One region of the Paenibacillus sp. BC26 genome, then DNA from elsewhere that is predicted to be linked to it. Evidence: riboswitches for the same ligand, from Rfam matches in the RefSeq annotation. Region 1 holds a riboswitch; each other region holds the start of a gene.
What was found. Region 1 has a riboswitch for ZMP and ZTP ahead of BM412_RS24765 (bifunctional 5,10-methylenetetrahydrofolate dehydrogenase/5,10-methenyltetrahydrofolate cyclohydrolase). Riboswitches for the same ligand answer to the same signal wherever they lie in the genome.
Positions count from the first base shown of each region.

Region 1 (5,706 bases):
GCAGCTGGTAAGAGCTGAGCTGCTGCAGAAGCACGTCCTCATGCTCCGCCAATTCTCCGCTGACCAGCCGGTTCAGCACGCTCTCCTTCATGAGCTGCAGATTCTTCAAATGCGTCGACTGCTCTTCTCTCTGTTTGCGGTGATGCTCCTGCAGCTTCAGCAGCGTAAGCGTCAGCTCATCCTTGGAAAAGGGCTTTAAGATATAATCTTCGACGCCGAGCTTGAGCGCGCGCCTTGCATAGTCGAATTCATTATGACCCGTGATCAGTACAATGCTGATGCCGGGGTAGTCTTCTTTCAACCGCTGCGCAAGCTCCAGCCCGTCCATAAATGGCATCGTAATATCGACAAGCGCAATATCCGGCGTTGTCTGCTGCGCGATCTCGAGCGCTTCCAGCCCATTCTTCGCTTCCCCAATGATCCGGTAGCCGTACAGCTCCCAGTCCAGCACCGTGCGTAAATACTCACGGAATATAGACTCATCATCTGCGATCAGTAAATTCAACATGCCTGCCGCCTCCTGTTTCCTCATGCTGTTCCATAGGCAATCGTACTTGAATCTCTGTTCCCACGCCGGGCTCACTGATTAGCGTCAGTCCGTACCCTTCTCCAAAATACAGTTTAATCCGGCTGTCCACGCTGCGCATCCCGAACGAACTGCCGGTATTTCCGGCAGCAGACAGCACTGCGGCGGGTGTGTTCGTTGAATCAACGCTTGGCCGCAACAACGTCTCCAGCCTTTCCGGCGGAATGCCGACTCCGTCGTCCTTAACGGTAAGCAGCAAATCCTGACCTTCGATGCCGCCTGTCACGATGAGGTGGCCGAACGTCCCTTTTGTCTTCAGCCCATGATAGATGGCATTCTCCACGAGCGGCTGCAGCGTCAGTTTTAACACGGTGCAAGAGAGCACTTCCGGCTGGACATCGATTTGGTAATCGAACACATCGGCATAGCGGATCCGTTGAATGGCCAAATAATCGCGCAGCCCCTGCAGTTCATCCTGAAGAGGAATCGCCTCTTTCCCTTGGCTTAAGACGATGCGGTAATAATCGGCCAGCGATTTGGTTGTGCGCTGCACATCCTTGACCCGCCCTATCTCCGAGAGCGTATAGATCACGTCGAGCGTATTGTACAAGAAATGAGGCTTGATTTGGGATTGAATCAGGGCCAGCTCGTACTCCCGCTTCTTCTTCTGTTCGAATCGCACATTATCGAGAAGCAAATTAATGCGCGTAAGCATCGTATTAAAGCCGGATGCGAGCAGGCCCAGCTCGTCGTTCGATTTGACCGGCAGCTGAATGGTAAGATTCCCTTCTTTCACCAGCTTCATATACTTGGTCAACAGTACGATGGGCCTGGCGATGAGCCGATTTAGAATACCCGCGCCCATCAGCGCGAACAAGAAACAGAAGAAGCCGATGGTCATGATGAGCGCCGTAATTTTGCGATTATCCGCCGTCAACGCATTAAACGGTTCCATGGAGATCAGCTTCCAGCCGAATTTAGGCATTTCCGAGCTGATGACAAGCAGCTTCTCCCCTAGGAAACGATCGATTGTCGAACCGCTGTTTGTCTGATTGATCCACTGTCTAAGCGCCTTGTCTTCCACGGGCTTGAGCAGCTGCTCCTTATGCGTAGAAGAGACGATCGTGCCTGCTTGATCGGTCAGCATGTAGCTGCCGCTTTGATCGTTGCCGATGTTATTGTAAATCGCCGAAAGCGATTGTTCCTTCACATTAAGCACCAGCAGCCCAAGCTCCTGGCCGGTGTAGATGTTATTGATTTTCTTGCCCACCGTAAGAACAGGCTCGTCCGCTCCGAGCGTCAGATAGCTTCTTTTGTCCATCGGAAACCAGATGTTCTGGCCGGTCGTTTCGCGAATGCGCTTCATCATCGGGGTCTGCAGAAGCGTCTCCGGCTGAGGCGCGCCGGCGTTCTCAATCGCAGCCGATGTGCCATAGATCGTGCCATAAGTATCAATGAATGCAGCGCTCTCCACATCCGGAAAAACAAGCAGCGCGAAGCTAAGCTGATTGGTAATCAAGGTCGACAGCAGCAGCGAACGCTCCCGGCTGATTTCGCCTTTGTTATGGTCTTGAATGACGCGGTTTAAGTTGATCGTCAGTATATTGGCGCAGCTTTCCGCATTCGTGAGAATACCATTCATGCGCGTAATGATCAGCGAGGAGTTGTCGCTCACATTGCTGATCGTCTTGTCTACAATCGCATTCGTATAGATGGTATTGGACGCAAAGCCCAGCACAAGGAGCGGCACAATGATCAGCGGAATATAGATCGCGATAATTTTGTTGCGAATGACTTGATTTCGCAGCCAATGGGGATACAGCCAGTTTGTCAGCACAAGCGCGTTGCTCCTTTCGCAGTTTCCCAAGAATCAGCAACATTATAGCACAGCCCTGTTCAAAGGCACCTCCTCGTGCTACACTCTAGGAAAATAATGCTGCATGCAACTGGCGAAATCAGTGGAATGAACCACGAGGGAGCATGCGGATCGAATCACACCGTTCGCCTGGGGAGAAGTATTTGCGACTGGCCATGTCTGAGGACCGGCCTGTCTGCGAATGCTTTTTTTCGTTTCTTATCGATCGTACATTCAGGATGAAGGAGAGGATCTCTAATGGCCCTTATTCTAAAGGCGAAAGAAGCGGCTGAGCTCGTGTATTCGGAAATAGCGCTCCGCGTTGAGGAATGGAAGAAGAATGGAAAACAGCCGTCTCTGGCGACACTACTGGTCGAAGGCGATCCTGCCTCGGCTTACTATGCGCGCTCCAAGCAGAAGATTGCCGAGAAGCTGGGTATCTCGTTTCAGCTCCATACGTTCGCGAACGATGTTTCGGAAGAGGAATTGAAGCGCGTCATCGCTGCGCTTAACGAGGATGAAGACGTTCATGGCATTATGCTGGAGCTGCCATTGCCCGCGCATCTATCGGCAGCTGCAATTGAAGCTTGCATCGCCCCTGCCAAAGATATCGACGGCGTCACTCCATCTAATAAGCTAGCCGTTTACACGGGCAATGACACGGGACTTTATCCCGCAACGCCGCAGGCCTGCATCGGGTTACTCAAGCATTACGGGTACAAACTAGAGGGTCGCAACGTGGCTTTAGTCGGCAGGGGTCAGACCGTCGGCCTTCCGCTGTTTCATCTCCTTCAACGGGAGCATGCAACCGTGACTGTCTGCCATTCCAGGACGCCGGATCTGGCTGCTCAGCTGAAACATGCGGAAATCGCCATCGTGGCGGTTGGCAAACCGGATATGATTACAAAGGATATGGTGCATCCGGGCTTAATCATCATCGACGCAGGCATTAACGAGCTTGCGGACGGTTCGATTACCGGCGATGCCGCTTCGGATCTGAGCGACGCGGCCGCTGCTGTCTCACCGGTTCCCGGCGGAGTCGGCACCTTAACGACCGCGATTCTGTTTCGCAATCTGATGAAAGCCATGGATATCCAAACGTCGATGAAAGGAGATGCGTGACGATGACTACAGTATCATGGGATGATTCCATCCGCCGCTTCTTAGAGAAGGCGGCCAGCGCCGACCCCACTCCGGGCGGCGGAAGCGCCGCTGCCCTTGCCGCAGCCCTCGGCACAGCCATGACCGCAATGGCGGCCCATCTCTCGCAGGGAGAGAAGTACGCCGATGCACGGCTTCAAGTTAACGCTGCATTGAACGAGATGCACCGGCTTTCCGCCGCGTGTGAATCGCTGCTCGCCGAGGACATTTCAGCCTTCGACGGTTATATGCATGCACTGAAGCTGCCTAAACAGAATGAGTCAGAAAAGGCTGTTCGCCAAGAGGCGCTCCATAACGCGACCATTGCCGCCATCGAAGCTCCGCTCCGACTGATGGAGGTGTGCAGAGCGGCGCTGCTGTCTACACTAAGCATCGCTTCCTGCACGAATGCGCATGTCATCTCTGATCTCGGTATCGGCGCTTTACTCCTTGAAGCCGCTGCGCAATCCGCGCTCTTAACGGTGGAGATCAATTTAGCCGCACTGAAGGATGAAGGGATAAAAGCCCATTACGCTGCGAAACGCACTTCCCTTATCGCTGAAATCGAACAACTCAAAAACCGGACATTAGCTGTCGTTCGCGACAGAATCTAATGTCCGGTTCCCCTGTTCCTACTATGGCTCAAGCCGCTCCCTGCACCCTTACGCTGAAGCGTACGCCTTCAGCCGTATTGGCGATGCTATATTCAGCGCCGTGAGCATCCAGTACTTTGCTGACAATATAGAGACCCAGTCCGCTGCCGCCGGTGGAGCGGCTGCGCGACTGCTCCGCCCGGTAGAACGGCTCGAACAATCGCGGCAGCTTCGACTCCTCCACCTGCACGCCGGTGTTCAGCACCTCCAGCCTGTACCACGGATGCAGCGACTTCACCTGCAGCTCGCTCCCCTCATCTGCTGCGCAATACTCCTCGGATAACCGAACAACGACCCGCTCCGCATCGCCGGAATATTGAACGGCATTGGTGATGATGTTCGCCACAGCCTTCGACATGAGCCGCTCATCGGCCGTAATCATCGCTTCCTCCGGCAGCTCGACCTCTAGCTGCATATGTTTGACATCTGCCAAGTAGCTCATATTATTCATCGATTCCCGTACCAATTCGGTTAGATCCACCTTGCGCATCAGCGGACGGAAATCCCGGCTTTCCAGCTTCGACAGCTCCAGGATCTCGTGCACAAGCTTATCCATATCCTGCATAATCGTATACGATTGGCGCAAATATCTGTCCCGATCGCGGTAGGAGCCCACGTTAGCAATCATCGCCTCCAATTGACCGCTGACCGCCGTTATCGGCGTCTTGAGCTCATGCGAAATCGTCGCCACAAATTCCCGCCGTTTCGCTTCCTGCTCACGTTCCTGCTCGATATCGCTCTTGAGCTGCGCGTTGGCATCCTGCAGCTCCCCCATCGTCAGCTGCAAATTAACCGCCAATTTGCTGAGGCTAAACGACAGCTCACCCAGCTCATCCTTCGTGTTCAGCGCAGGCTTCGTTACAGAGAAGTCGAGTTTGGCCAGCCGCTTTGCCACTCGGTTAAGCGAGAGAAGGGGCCGCGCGATTAACCTTGAATAGATGAGCGCACCACCCACTGCAATAAGGAGAATCGGGATCAGCATGTAGGGCAGGAACAGCAAGATGACATCCGCCGCTTCCCCGATCGGCTGCAGCGGAGCATCCACGGACAGCGTATAAGGATCATCGCTTTCTGCGAATTTAATCGTCTTATCGACGCTCAGCATTTGCATGTTCGGGCCGCCGCCATTACCGTCGCCGGGCCCTTTCGCAATCTCACGGCCATCGATCACCCGACCCGCTTCAAGCTGCTTTCGCATACCGAGGTAACTCGCATTACGGGACAGCCAGCCGTTCATGCCCCGATAACTCGGCGGGATATAATACCCCTGCCCCTCCTTATCGCGGATCATGAGCGCCGCATTATGCTCTTGACCAAACTTCGCCATAAGCGGAATGGCATCGGCCGCACTCACGCCGTCGATCTGTTTCACCAGTTCGCTGAAGCTGCTTTCGAGCCGGGATTGCTTGATGTTCTTATAATAACCCGGCAGCATGAAGTAGAGAGTCAAGTAGATGAGAAGCGCGGATACGACCAGCAGCGCAGCCGTAACCATGAAGATTTTAAACCGTATCCCCTTGCGCCGGATCATC
Region 1 is NZ_FPAD01000004.1:263,512-269,217, forward strand. Features, by position in the region: gene BM412_RS24755 (response regulator) at 1-508, opposite strand, end outside; gene BM412_RS24760 (sensor histidine kinase) at 483-2,363, opposite strand; ZMP/ZTP riboswitch at 2,459-2,544, shown strand; gene BM412_RS24765 (bifunctional 5,10-methylenetetrahydrofolate dehydrogenase/5,10-methenyltetrahydrofolate cyclohydrolase) at 2,640-3,503, shown strand; gene BM412_RS24770 (cyclodeaminase/cyclohydrolase family protein) at 3,506-4,135, shown strand; gene BM412_RS24775 (sensor histidine kinase) at 4,164-5,705, opposite strand; gene BM412_RS24780 (response regulator transcription factor) at 5,702-5,706, opposite strand, start outside.

Region 2 (5,706 bases), on a different contig from region 1:
GCTCGTGTAATCTGCTTCTCCTGTGCAATGGCCAAGAAGTATTTGAGCTGTCGAAAGTCCATTTAAACATCCCCAATTTATATTCTCTTTGCATACTTTAAAGGTATGGATAGTGAACAGAATAGATATTTTATATATACCTCAACAGGTGGTAGTATGCAATCACCAATTAGAAAGTAAGGGAGTAGTGATTCAACCATGACAGCAGCCAATAACGCCATTTCGATCGAACGCAGTCTGAACAAGAAGACGAAGCCAGCGCAGGATCAGCTAGGTTTCGGTATCTATTTTACCGATCACATGTTTGTAATGGACTACAGTGTCGAGCAAGAGTGGCATAACCCGCGCATCACGCCGTACCAGCCGATCGTACTCGACCCGGCCGCGAAAGTGTTCCATTATGGACAAACCATCTTCGAAGGCTTGAAAGCCTACAAAACCGAAGACGGCGGCATTCAGTTGTTCCGTCCTCGCGATAATTTTGCCCGTATGAACCGTTCCAACGATCGTATGAGCGTGCCTGATCTGGATATTGATGTGGCCATTGCAGCGCTGGAGCAGCTCATCGCAGTCGATCAAGACTGGATTCCGGATCTGCCGGGTACATCGCTGTATATTCGCCCATTCGTCATTGCCACACAAGCGACGCTTGGCGTGTCTCCATCCGAGAATTACCAATTCATCATTATCATGTCGCCTGTTGGCGCCTACTATCCGGAAGGAATCAATCCGGTCAAAATCCACGTGGAATCCCACTATGTTCGTGCAGTTGTAGGCGGCGTGGGTGAAGCGAAGACAGCCGGCAACTATGCGGCGGCCTTGAAGTCGCAGCAAGCCGCTAAGGAAGAAGGCTACACGCAGGTTCTGTGGCTCGATGGCACGCAGCACAAATATATCGAAGAAGTCGGCAGTATGAATGTGTTCTTCAAAATCAACGGAACGGTCGTAACGCCTGCACTGAACGGCAGTATTCTAGCGGGTATTACACGCAACTCGGTTATTCAGCTGCTTAAGCACTGGGATGTTCCTGTTGAGGAGAGAGTGCTTTCCATTGAGGAGCTTTATGAAGCGGGTCGCAACGGTACGCTGGAAGAGGCTTTCGGAACCGGTACCGCAGCCGTTATTTCGCCTATCGGCGAAATGAACTGGAACGGAGAGAAGCTCGTGATCAGCGAAGGCGTGACCGGCCAGCTCTCGAAGTCGATTTATGATACGCTGACAGGCATCCAAACCGGTGCCGTTGCGGATCCGTTCGGCTGGGTCAAGAAAGTCGAATTCAGCCAAGAGTAATCAAATTATGGTGAGGCTATACGCAGATGTTCATCGTACTGTGAGATTTTTCGAGTGGGGTCTATGGTAGAATCAGAAGTAAGGATTCTTCTCGAAAAAGGAGCACGTACATGCTGCAGCCTCGCCATTTTTTTATTTTCTTGCTACCGCTAATTAATGCAGCCGTGTGGATTGCTTTTCCACCTGTGGATCACGGGCTTCAGCCTTCGTTTGCCCAGCGTCATCTGGGCGAAGTGATCGGCTCGACAATGATGATTATGATGGCCTTCACCTTATTGCTCGCAACGAGAATCCGGGTATTGGAACGATTATTAGGCGGCTTGGATAAGCTGTATGTCGTCCACCGGAACGCGGGTATATTTGTATTTCTGCTGCTTTTCCTCCATCTGCTCGTCATGCCGCTTAATCCGAATGAGGTCCCTCCCGGACGGGCTCCCGGCTATATTGCTTTTGGGGGTTTTGTCCTGCTCATTCTCCTATCGGTGGCGCCGAGGATTCCGGGGGTTCGGCGGGTTATGCGGATAGGCTACCGAGGATGGCGGATCTCGCATCGGTTTATCGGGGTGGCGGGTTCCATTCATTTTGAACAATTCCGGTTCCGATGAGCGCTGTGCTTGTGCGGAGGACCGCGGCGTTGAGTTTTCATTTTTGAAACGAGGTACAGCCCAGCTATGCAGAAGTCTAAAATTCTCTATCGGTTTATGCTGACGATTGCGGTCGGCTTTATCGTATATGTGATCACCATCAATTTCTTCGTGGATCCCCAGGCGGAGCGTTTTCTGAGTCACAAGATCAACCTAAAGCATCCGTTAAACAAGCCGGTTTGGCTTAATGTGATGTATGTCCATGTGGTGTGTGCGAGTATCGCGATGGCGGCGGGAGCGGTTAATTTTGCCACGAAGGTTCAGACCCATTACCGGCGCGCGCACCGAGCTATCGGGTATGTTTATTTTGGCGCGATCCTTGTCGTAGTGCTCACTTCCGGCTACATGGCGCCTTATGCGACCGGCGGTAAGCTGAACAGCGTTCCGTTGAACCTGCTGAGCATGCTGTGGACGGCCATGACGGTGATCGCGATTGTGAAAATAAGACGAAAACAGCGCATCGCCCACCGCAATTGGATGATCAGAAGCTACGCGTTCTGCTACACGAATTTGTGCATTCATGCGATTACTTATGTAGTTCACCAAGGATTCGGTTTGTCCTATACGCACAGCTACACAATCGGCGTTTATGGGGCTATTCTCTTCCTACTGCTTGCAGCCGAGGTTGTTATCCGAGTGGTATTTGGACAATCGGGCAAGGGAAGGCCGATGCAGCCCTAATAGAACTTCATCGTTGATTTGACTAAATATTCGGACTACAATATAAGCAGTATTCGGTGTGTGTGACTGGCGTAAACGTGGAGTACCACGAGGGAGCACATATTCATATGCCGTACGCCTGGGCGAAGTGCTTGGTCTTTGGACTGAGCGCTTTTTATTATTTCATGGGAGATGATGAGATGGAGCAGGTGCGGCAGGCAAGACATGTAGCGATTCTGATCTTTGATCGCGTGGAAGTGCTGGATTTTGCAGGGCCGTTCGAGGCGTTCCTATCCGGCAGCAACTATGGCCGGGACTTCAATGTGTTTACCGTAGCTGAACATGATGGTCCGATTCATGCGCTTGGCAATCTGAGCATTAACCCGGCCTACAGCTTCCGGACTTGTCCGAAGCCGGACATTCTCGTCATTCCCGGAGGACCGGGCACCAGAACCGAAATGCACAATCCTGTCATGTTGGACTGGATCAACCAAACTGCCGGAGAAGCGGAGCTGCTTCTGTCCGTGTGCACAGGCGCTCTTCTGGTAGTGAAGGCTCAGCTGGCAGATGGATTGAAGCTGGCTACGAACCGCCTTGCGATGCATGAGCTGCGGGCAATAGCGCCGGAATCTGCAGAAATTCATGAAGAAGCGCGTTATGTGGACAATGGGAAGCTTATTTTGTCGGCCGGTGTTTCAGCGGGGATCGATGCGTCTTTGTATGTAATAGGTAAGCTGCTGGGCGAGGAACGGGCGCTTCTGGCAGCAAGTTTGATGGAATACGATTGGGTGCGCTCATGAAGAAATCGCGCTAGTCCACAGGAGTGGGCTAGCTTTAAATTTATTCTTTACTGATCGTTCCCAATATGATATGATCAATTCGTAAGCAAGAAGGAAGCAATCGTGAGTGAGGATGCATTCCTTTTTTATTCGCAATAGTAGAACGATCATTCCCGTAAGGGCTGCGGTCAAGTTGGCAGCCAAGCATAGTTTGCAGTACATTTTATTTTTTTACTCTTTTGAGAATGATCATTCTCAATTGGTGCATCATAATAAACAAATGACAAAGGAGCGATACAAAATGGGTAAATTAAACGGTAAAGTAGCATTCATTACAGGTGGTAACAGCGGGATCGGCTTTGCAACGGCGAAGTTGTTTGTAGCTGAGGGAGCTAAGGTTGTCATCACAGGTCGTAATCAGGCTACGCTGGACAAAGCAGTGGAGGAGCTTGGTGCGTCGAACAGCTTCGGTATTCAAGCCGAAACAACCGATCCGCAGAGCCTGGAGAAGGCAACGGCTGCAGCAGTTGAGAAATTCGGCCGACTGGATGTCGTGTTCGCCAATGCCGGCATTGGCGGTCATACTCCGCTCGGCGGTACGGAGCTGGCCGCATTCCAGGAAGTCATGAACGTGAACGTGACGGGCGTGTTCTTCACCGTACAAGCCGCATTGCCTTACTTGAAGGAAGGCGCTTCGGTAGTCCTGAACGGTTCGGTGCTTGCTAATGCGGGAAGCCCGGGATGGGCAGCGTATGCAGCGAGCAAAGCGGCCGTTGCGAGCATGGCGAAAGTGTTTGTTTCCGAATTGTCGCCTAGAGGCATTCGCGTAAATACAGTCGTTCCCGGCCCTACTCGCACACCGATCTGGGGTCAGCCGGAAGGGCTGGCGCAAATGGAAGCCAAGCTCACGCGATCGGTTCCGCTAAACCGTTTGGGTGAACCGGAAGAAATCGCAAACGTAGCTTTGTTCCTGGCTTCGGATGATGCTTCGTACGTGCAAGGCGCCGAAATCAGTGTTGACGGAGGCGGCGGCTCATCCCCGTTCGGTGCACCGGTATATCGTTAAGCCTAAAAGCCGCCGGAGTATAGGACACCTTGTCAGGGGATTCTTTACCGATTGTTCTCAATATGGTAAAATCGACTGGAAAGGGGTATGCTTATGGCTAGAGCGAAAGAATTCGAAGAAGACGTCGTGCTGCTGAAGGCAATGAAGCTGTTCTGGGAGCAGGGCTACGAGAAAACATCGATTAATGATCTTGTCGAGCGTATGGGCATTCACCGCAGAAGCTTGTACGATACGTTCGGCGATAAACATATGCTATATCTAAGGGCGTTTGACCGGTACAAAACGCTGACCAACAATCGGCTCGGTGCGCTCATTCCGAACTCTACGCCGAAGCAGGCAATCGATTTTATATTCGATTACACGATCCAGGGCACGAGTGCAGATAATCCTGTTGGCTGCATGATGGTGAATATGGCGGTTGAACTGGCTTCGAGCGATCCCGAGGCAAGAGCCAAAGTGAGCGAGAGCTTTGCTTACTGGGAGCAAATGCTCGCTGATGTGATCAGCAGGGGGCAGCAGAACGGCGATTTTACGTCGACACGGAGCGCTGAGGATCTCGCTGAGAGCCTGCACAACACTTTGCTGGGCTTGCGCGTGCTTACTCGATCACTTACTAACAAAGACAAGCTGTACCGCATAGCGGATATGGCTAAGGTTGTCCTGTACCAATAAATGCTTGGCTTCAAAGGCCGGAACTCCTTGCTACACAAGGGGTTCCGGCCTTTTTAACATGGGCACGCTCCCGCTGAATCAGACCCATCGTACTTGCACATTGTTCTCTAAATGGACAAAGGTCATCAAGGAAAAGGAACTATTTTCAAAAGATTAATTGACAATGAGAATCATTATCAACTAATATGAGAGAGGAAATGCGGGACGTAAGGAACGCACACCCAAGCAAGAGACTATGGAGACATAGGGTAAAGGAGTGTTGTAAGCATGGCTAATATACTGCTGGTTTATGCGAGCATGACAGGTAATACGGAGGATATGGCGGATGCAATTGCACAAGGCATTCGTGAAGCAGGCGGTACACTCACGGTTCAGATGGTAATGGATGCTGCTGCTGCCGACATGGCGGCTTACGATGGTATTGTCCTTGGTGCGTATACGTGGGGCGACGGCGAGCTGCCTGATGAGTTTCTTGATTACTATGCGCAAATGAACGGCCTGCAATTGCAGGGAACCAAGTCCGCCGTGTTCGGATCTTGCGATTCCTCTTACTCTGCTTACGGAGTTGCCGTAGACATCTTAGTGGATAAACTCA
Region 2 is NZ_FPAD01000006.1:93,735-99,440, reverse strand. Features, by position in the region: gene BM412_RS28895 (LysR family transcriptional regulator) at 1-62, opposite strand, end outside; gene BM412_RS28890 (branched-chain amino acid aminotransferase) at 199-1,290, shown strand; gene BM412_RS28885 (ferric reductase-like transmembrane domain-containing protein) at 1,401-1,895, shown strand; gene BM412_RS28880 (DUF2306 domain-containing protein) at 1,962-2,615, shown strand; ZMP/ZTP riboswitch at 2,668-2,746, shown strand; gene BM412_RS28875 (DJ-1/PfpI family protein) at 2,723-3,394, shown strand; gene BM412_RS28870 (SDR family NAD(P)-dependent oxidoreductase) at 3,675-4,439, shown strand; gene BM412_RS28865 (TetR/AcrR family transcriptional regulator) at 4,533-5,111, shown strand; gene BM412_RS28860 (flavodoxin) at 5,379-5,706, shown strand, end outside.
Region 2: linked by a shared signal. The riboswitch ahead of BM412_RS28875 (DJ-1/PfpI family protein) and the one ahead of BM412_RS24765 (bifunctional 5,10-methylenetetrahydrofolate dehydrogenase/5,10-methenyltetrahydrofolate cyclohydrolase) in region 1 are both predicted to bind ZMP and ZTP.

Region 3 (5,706 bases), on a different contig from region 1:
GGGGCTGATGCACTTGGTCAAGGGCGACGCTGACGCCGTCTCCGCCTATATTGAGGCGGAAGTCGGCGCAGCGAAAGCGCGCGGCGAGCGCACGGGCGTGCTCGCCTTTGCCGAGCATGCCGCTCGGTACGACGCCGACTGCGTGCTCGTCGTCGGCAGCCTGGCGCAGCTCGAAACGGCTGCGCACGGCCTCTACAATGCGCTGCGCGAGTTTGACAATCGCGGCGTACAGCGCATCTGGGCCGAAACCTGCTCGGAGCAGGGTATCGGCCATGCGCTCATGAACCGCTTATCCAAAGCGGCCGGCCACGCGGTGGTCCACGTCTAGTGACGGTGAGTTCCGCGTGCCGCGCCAAGCCATGCGCGATCGCACTTACTTGCGGCCAACTCGTGCGCCAAGCGTCACCGTCCCGTACCCGTACCACCAGCGCGCCAAGCGCCACTTCCCTAGCGCACTAAACCCGCGCCACCCACAACCTTCCCCAGGTCATCTTTCCAACCTTGTCCGCATATGCTTGTGGAGAGGTTGCGGACAAGGAGAGGATGAAATGGTGGAGGCGGGCATGCATGCCGGACAATTGCTGACGCTGCTGATTATTGCTGTGGCACTGGGGATGGATGCTTTTTCGCTGGGTGTCGGCATTGGGCTCAAGGGCATTCGGCTGATGGATATAGCAAAACTTAGCGCGATCATTGCGCTTTTTCACATGGTCATGCCGCTCATGGGCATTTTCACGGGCAAATACGTCAGTACGCTGCTGGGCGGCGTGGCGACGACGGCGGCCGGTGCGCTGCTGCTCCTGCTTGGCGGCCATATGATCTACAGCTCGCTGCGCGGCGATGCGGTGGAGTCGATCGACTACCGAAGCTCATGGGGGATGCTGCTGTTCGCGCTTGGCGTGAGCATCGATTCCTTCTCTGTCGGCATCTCACTTGGCATGTTCGATACGGACATGCTGCTGACCGTACTGCTGTTCGGCGTTGCCGGAGGCTTGATGTCCGTTTTTGGGCTGCTGCTCGGTCGTAAGGTAGGCACAAGTCTCGGCGGGTACGGGGAAGCGTGCGGCGGCGTCATTTTATTTACATTCGGTTTGCTGTTCCTGTTCTAACAGAACGGCATCTTATAAGGAGTGAAATCAATCGTGAAACGGATTCTATTCGTGTGCACGGGCAATACATGCCGTTCGCCAATGGCTGAAGCGCTGCTTCGGGCGAGGTCCCAGCAAAGGGGCATGCAGCTTGATATTCGTTCCGCAGGCGTGTCCACGATCGATGGACTGCCTGTTTCCAATCATGCGCGGACGGCGCTGTCCAGACGTGATATTGTGCACAGTGGTACCTCGAAGGCGCTCGAAGGCGGCTCGATTGCGTGGGCAGATCTTATTTTGACGATGACCGCCAGTCATAAAAGGCAGCTGCTGCAGCATTTTCCGGCTGCGGTGGACAAGACGCATACGCTGCTTGAGTTCGTGAACACGGATCCCAAAGTGTTGGCGAACATCGCCGAGCTGGAAGGGCTGTACTCGAACTGGCAGATTAAGCAGGCGCTGGGACAGCCGCTGACTCCGCAGGAGCGGTCCAGGCTCCTTGAGCTGGAGCAGCAGATCCCGAGCTTCGATGTGGAAGATCCTTTCGGCGGCTCGCTGGCGATGTATGAGCAGAGCGCCAGCCAAATCGAAGCCGCGCTCAACCGTCTTCTCGATCGACTGAAAGGATAAGTGTATTTGTCTGAAGGCTTTTCGTGGCTCTTTAATAAGGTGAAACTGCGCTCGCTGTCAAACGATGGCAAGCGCCGTTTCTTCCGGCAACGATTGATTTTGAAGCCAAAATCCGTTATGATAAAAGCAACTAAAGACGGTTTCCGATGTAACTGGCGACGAAAGTGGGTTAAACCACGGTGGAGCATCGGATCATACGGCCGGTCGCCTGGGCAAAGAGCAGCGTGCGCAAGCATGCTTGCTCTTTTTTCGTCTTTTTCGGCGAAATCAGGTATACTAATGCCATTGTGAATCGACAATTTCCGCCATGTGCGGTTCTATTGGGAGGAATATGGATTATGAAAATCGCCATCGGCGCAGACCACGCGGGCTACCGCTTGAAAGACGAGCTGGTTCCGTTTATCCAATCGCTTGGCCACGAGATTGAGGACGTAGGCTGCGATTGCGCCCAGTCCGTAGACTACCCGGATTATGCGCTTCCTGTTGCGGAGCTTGTTGCGCAAGGCAAGGCTGAACGCGGCATACTCATTTGCGGTACGGGAATCGGCATGTCCATCGCGGCTAACAAAGTCAAAGGCATTCGCTGCGCACTGGTGCACGATATGTTCTCGGCCAAAGCAACCCGCGAGCACAACGACACCAACGTACTGGCAATGGGGGAACGCGTCATTGGCCCGGGCGTAGCGCAAGAGATTATCCGGATTTGGCTCGAGACGCCGTTCTCGGGCGGCGAGCGTCATGTCGGCCGCGTGAACAAAGTGATGAAGCTTGAAGCACAATATGCCGATGCGGCAAAATCCGAGTAAGGGGCGTACCCAGCGATGAGCGACCACGGCCACGGAATAAGCAGCATGGATTCGGCACAGCTGACCAAGGATGTAGAAACCGTTGTCCGCGAGCTTGCAGCCGTGTCCGGCATTCGCCAAGGACAGCTGCTTGTCATCGGCGTGTCGACCAGCGAAGTACTCGGCCAGCGGATCGGGACATCAGGCACGCTGGAAACGGCAGCCGCGATCTATGCGGGAGTCGAGAAGGTACGTCAAGAATTGCAGTTTTATCCGGTTTATCAGTGCTGCGAGCATTTGAATCGGGCACTTGTTATGGAAAGAGAAGCCGCCGAGCGGTATGGTTTGGAGCTCGTTTCGGCTATCCCCGTGCGCAAAGCCGGCGGCTCCATGGCAGCCTACGCGTTCCAGAAACTGCAGGATGCCGTGCTGACCGAGACGGTTCAGGCCCATGCGGGCATCGATATCGGCGACACCTTCATCGGCATGCACTTGAAGCGTGTAGCGGTACCGGTGCGACCAACGATCCGGGCAATCGGATCCGCGCATTTGACAATGGCTTACACCCGTCCGAAGCTGATTGGCGGGGAACGTGCGGTTTACACGCGGGAAGCGGCAGGCCCGGCAACGGATGCCGGCACATGCGACTAATATATTTATTTTACTGAGGAGGACTTATCAACATGGAAAACCTACGTAAACAAGATCCTGAAATTTTGAAAGCACTTGGCCTTGAGCTGCAGCGTCAACGCGACAACATCGAGCTTATCGCATCCGAGAACATCGTTTCCGAAGCGGTATTGGAAGCAATGGGTACTGTACTGACGAACAAATACGCAGAAGGCTACCCGGGCAAACGTTACTACGGCGGCTGTGAGCATGTGGATATCGCCGAAGATATCGCACGCAACCGTGCCAAAGAATTGTTCGGTGCTGAGCACGCGAACGTGCAGCCTCACTCCGGCGCACAAGCTAATATGGCAGTTTACCTGGCTGCGCTAAACCCAGGCGACACGGTTCTTGGTATGAACCTCGCGCATGGCGGTCACTTGACGCACGGCAGCCCGGTTAACGCATCCGGTCTTCTGTACAACTTCGTGGCATACGGCGTTAACGAGAACACTTTTACAATTGACTATGCAGAAGTACGCAAACTGGCGTTCAAACACCGTCCGCGCATGATCGTTGCAGGCGCATCGGCTTACCCGCGCATCATCGATTTTGAAGAGCTTGGCCGTATCGCTAACGATGTAGGCGCATTGCTCTTCGTTGACATGGCGCATATCGCAGGTCTTGTAGCAGCAGGCTTGCACCCGAGCCCGGTTCCGCACGCACACTTTGTAACAACAACTACGCACAAAACGCTTCGCGGACCTCGCGGCGGTATGATCCTTTGCCGCAAAGCATGGGCGCAAGCAATCGATAAAGCAGTATTCCCAGGTTCCCAAGGCGGACCTCTGATGCACATTATCGCGGCTAAAGCAGTAGCTTTCGGCGAAGCGCTTCAGCCTTCGTTCAAAGAATACGGCAAGAACGTTGTCGACAACGCGAAGGCGCTTGCTGACGGTTTGATCGAGAGAGGCATCAACATCGTTTCCGGCGGTACGGACAACCACTTGATGCTGATCGACCTTCGCAACCTGAACATCACAGGTAAAGACGCGGAGCACGTGCTCGATTCCGTACAAATCACAGTCAACAAAAACGCGATTCCGTTCGATCCGACCAGCCCGTTCATCACTAGCGGTATCCGTATCGGTACACCTGCAGCGACTTCCCGCGGCATGGGCGTAGACGCAATGGCTACCATCGCAGAAGTAATCGCTATGACGCTCAAGAATCCAAAAGACGAGTCCGTTCTGGAAAAAGCACGCGGTATGGTCAGCGACCTCGTGTCGCAATACCCGCTTTACCCTGGCATGACTTACTAATATCGGTTTGACCAAAAGGCGGAGCAGGGTTGATCCCTGTGCCGCCTTTTTTGCGTTCCGCAGCATGCATGCTGTTGGCCGGAATCGTTAGTCTGAAGGTGGCGCAGGGTAGAAACCTATGCCGCCATTTTGCGTTCTGCAGCATGCTCCGAGCCGGAATCGGTAGTCTGAAGGCAGTGCAGGGTAGAACCCAATGCCACCTTTTGCGTTCCGCAGCATGCGAGCCGGAATCGGTAGTCTGCCGGTGGCGTTGTCCCTCATACAACCGGACCTTCAACTCTAACGAATCGTAGAGGTCTTATTTCGCCCAAATCACCCTATTTGGAAATCTAACGAATCCCACAGGTCTTATTTGGACTCCAAGCACCGTATTCCGCTCCAATTCGCACAAATAAGACCACTACGATTCGTTAGAAAAATTTATGGCCCAATTCCGCTCAAATAAGACCGCTACGATTCGTTAGCGACTCACCACAGCAAAAAAACTGCCCCGCCGCTGACAACAGCATCTTTAGATGTCCTATTTCTAGCTGTCCCGCCCGCATAATTACCTGTTTTCCACAGTCTCGCCGTCCGTAGTTCTCCGCTTGCTTTCCGTTGCCGCCGTCCGCCATCCCACCGCTGTATTGTCCCGCGCACGCAGTCCGCAGTCGACCCGCTATCCACTGCTTACTGCCAGTTACCGCCATTCCACCATCAACTGTCCACAGTGTGGCCAACGCGCCGTCCACCATCAACTGTCCACAGTTGTGGCCAACGCGCCGTCCACCGCCAACTGTCCACAGTGTGGCCAACGCGCCGTCCACCGTCAACTGTCCACAGTGTGGCCAACACGCCGTTCACCGCCAACTGTCCACAGTGTGGTCAACGCGCCGTCCACCATCAACTGTCCACAGTTGTGGCCAACGCGCCGTCCACCGCCAACTGTCCGCAGTCTGGCCAACTCGTCGTCCTCGCCAACTGTCCACAGTGTGGCCAACTGGCCGTCCACCGCCAACTGTCCACAGTGTGGCCAACTCGTCGTCCACCGCCAACTGTCCACAGTGTGGCCAACTGGCCGTCCACCGCCAACTGTCCACAGTGTGGCCAACTCGTCGTCCACCGCCAACTGTCCACAGTGTGACCAACTCGTCGTCCACCACCAACTGTCCACAGTGTGGCCAACGCGCCATCCCAACACCGTGCCATCCAGTGATCTCTGCCCGCAGCCATTCCGCTATTCCACCACCGCCCACGGGAATCACTCACTCCAGCCCCTTAACACTTGTCGAT
Region 3 is NZ_FPAD01000005.1:390,581-396,286, forward strand. Features, by position in the region: gene BM412_RS27720 (L-threonylcarbamoyladenylate synthase) at 1-328, shown strand, start outside; gene BM412_RS27725 (manganese efflux pump MntP) at 549-1,109, shown strand; gene BM412_RS27730 (low molecular weight protein arginine phosphatase) at 1,143-1,718, shown strand; ZMP/ZTP riboswitch at 1,857-1,939, shown strand; gene rpiB (ribose 5-phosphate isomerase B) at 2,057-2,524, shown strand; gene BM412_RS27740 (TIGR01440 family protein) at 2,540-3,154, shown strand; gene glyA (serine hydroxymethyltransferase) at 3,187-4,434, shown strand.
Region 3: linked by a shared signal. The riboswitch ahead of rpiB (ribose 5-phosphate isomerase B) and the one ahead of BM412_RS24765 (bifunctional 5,10-methylenetetrahydrofolate dehydrogenase/5,10-methenyltetrahydrofolate cyclohydrolase) in region 1 are both predicted to bind ZMP and ZTP.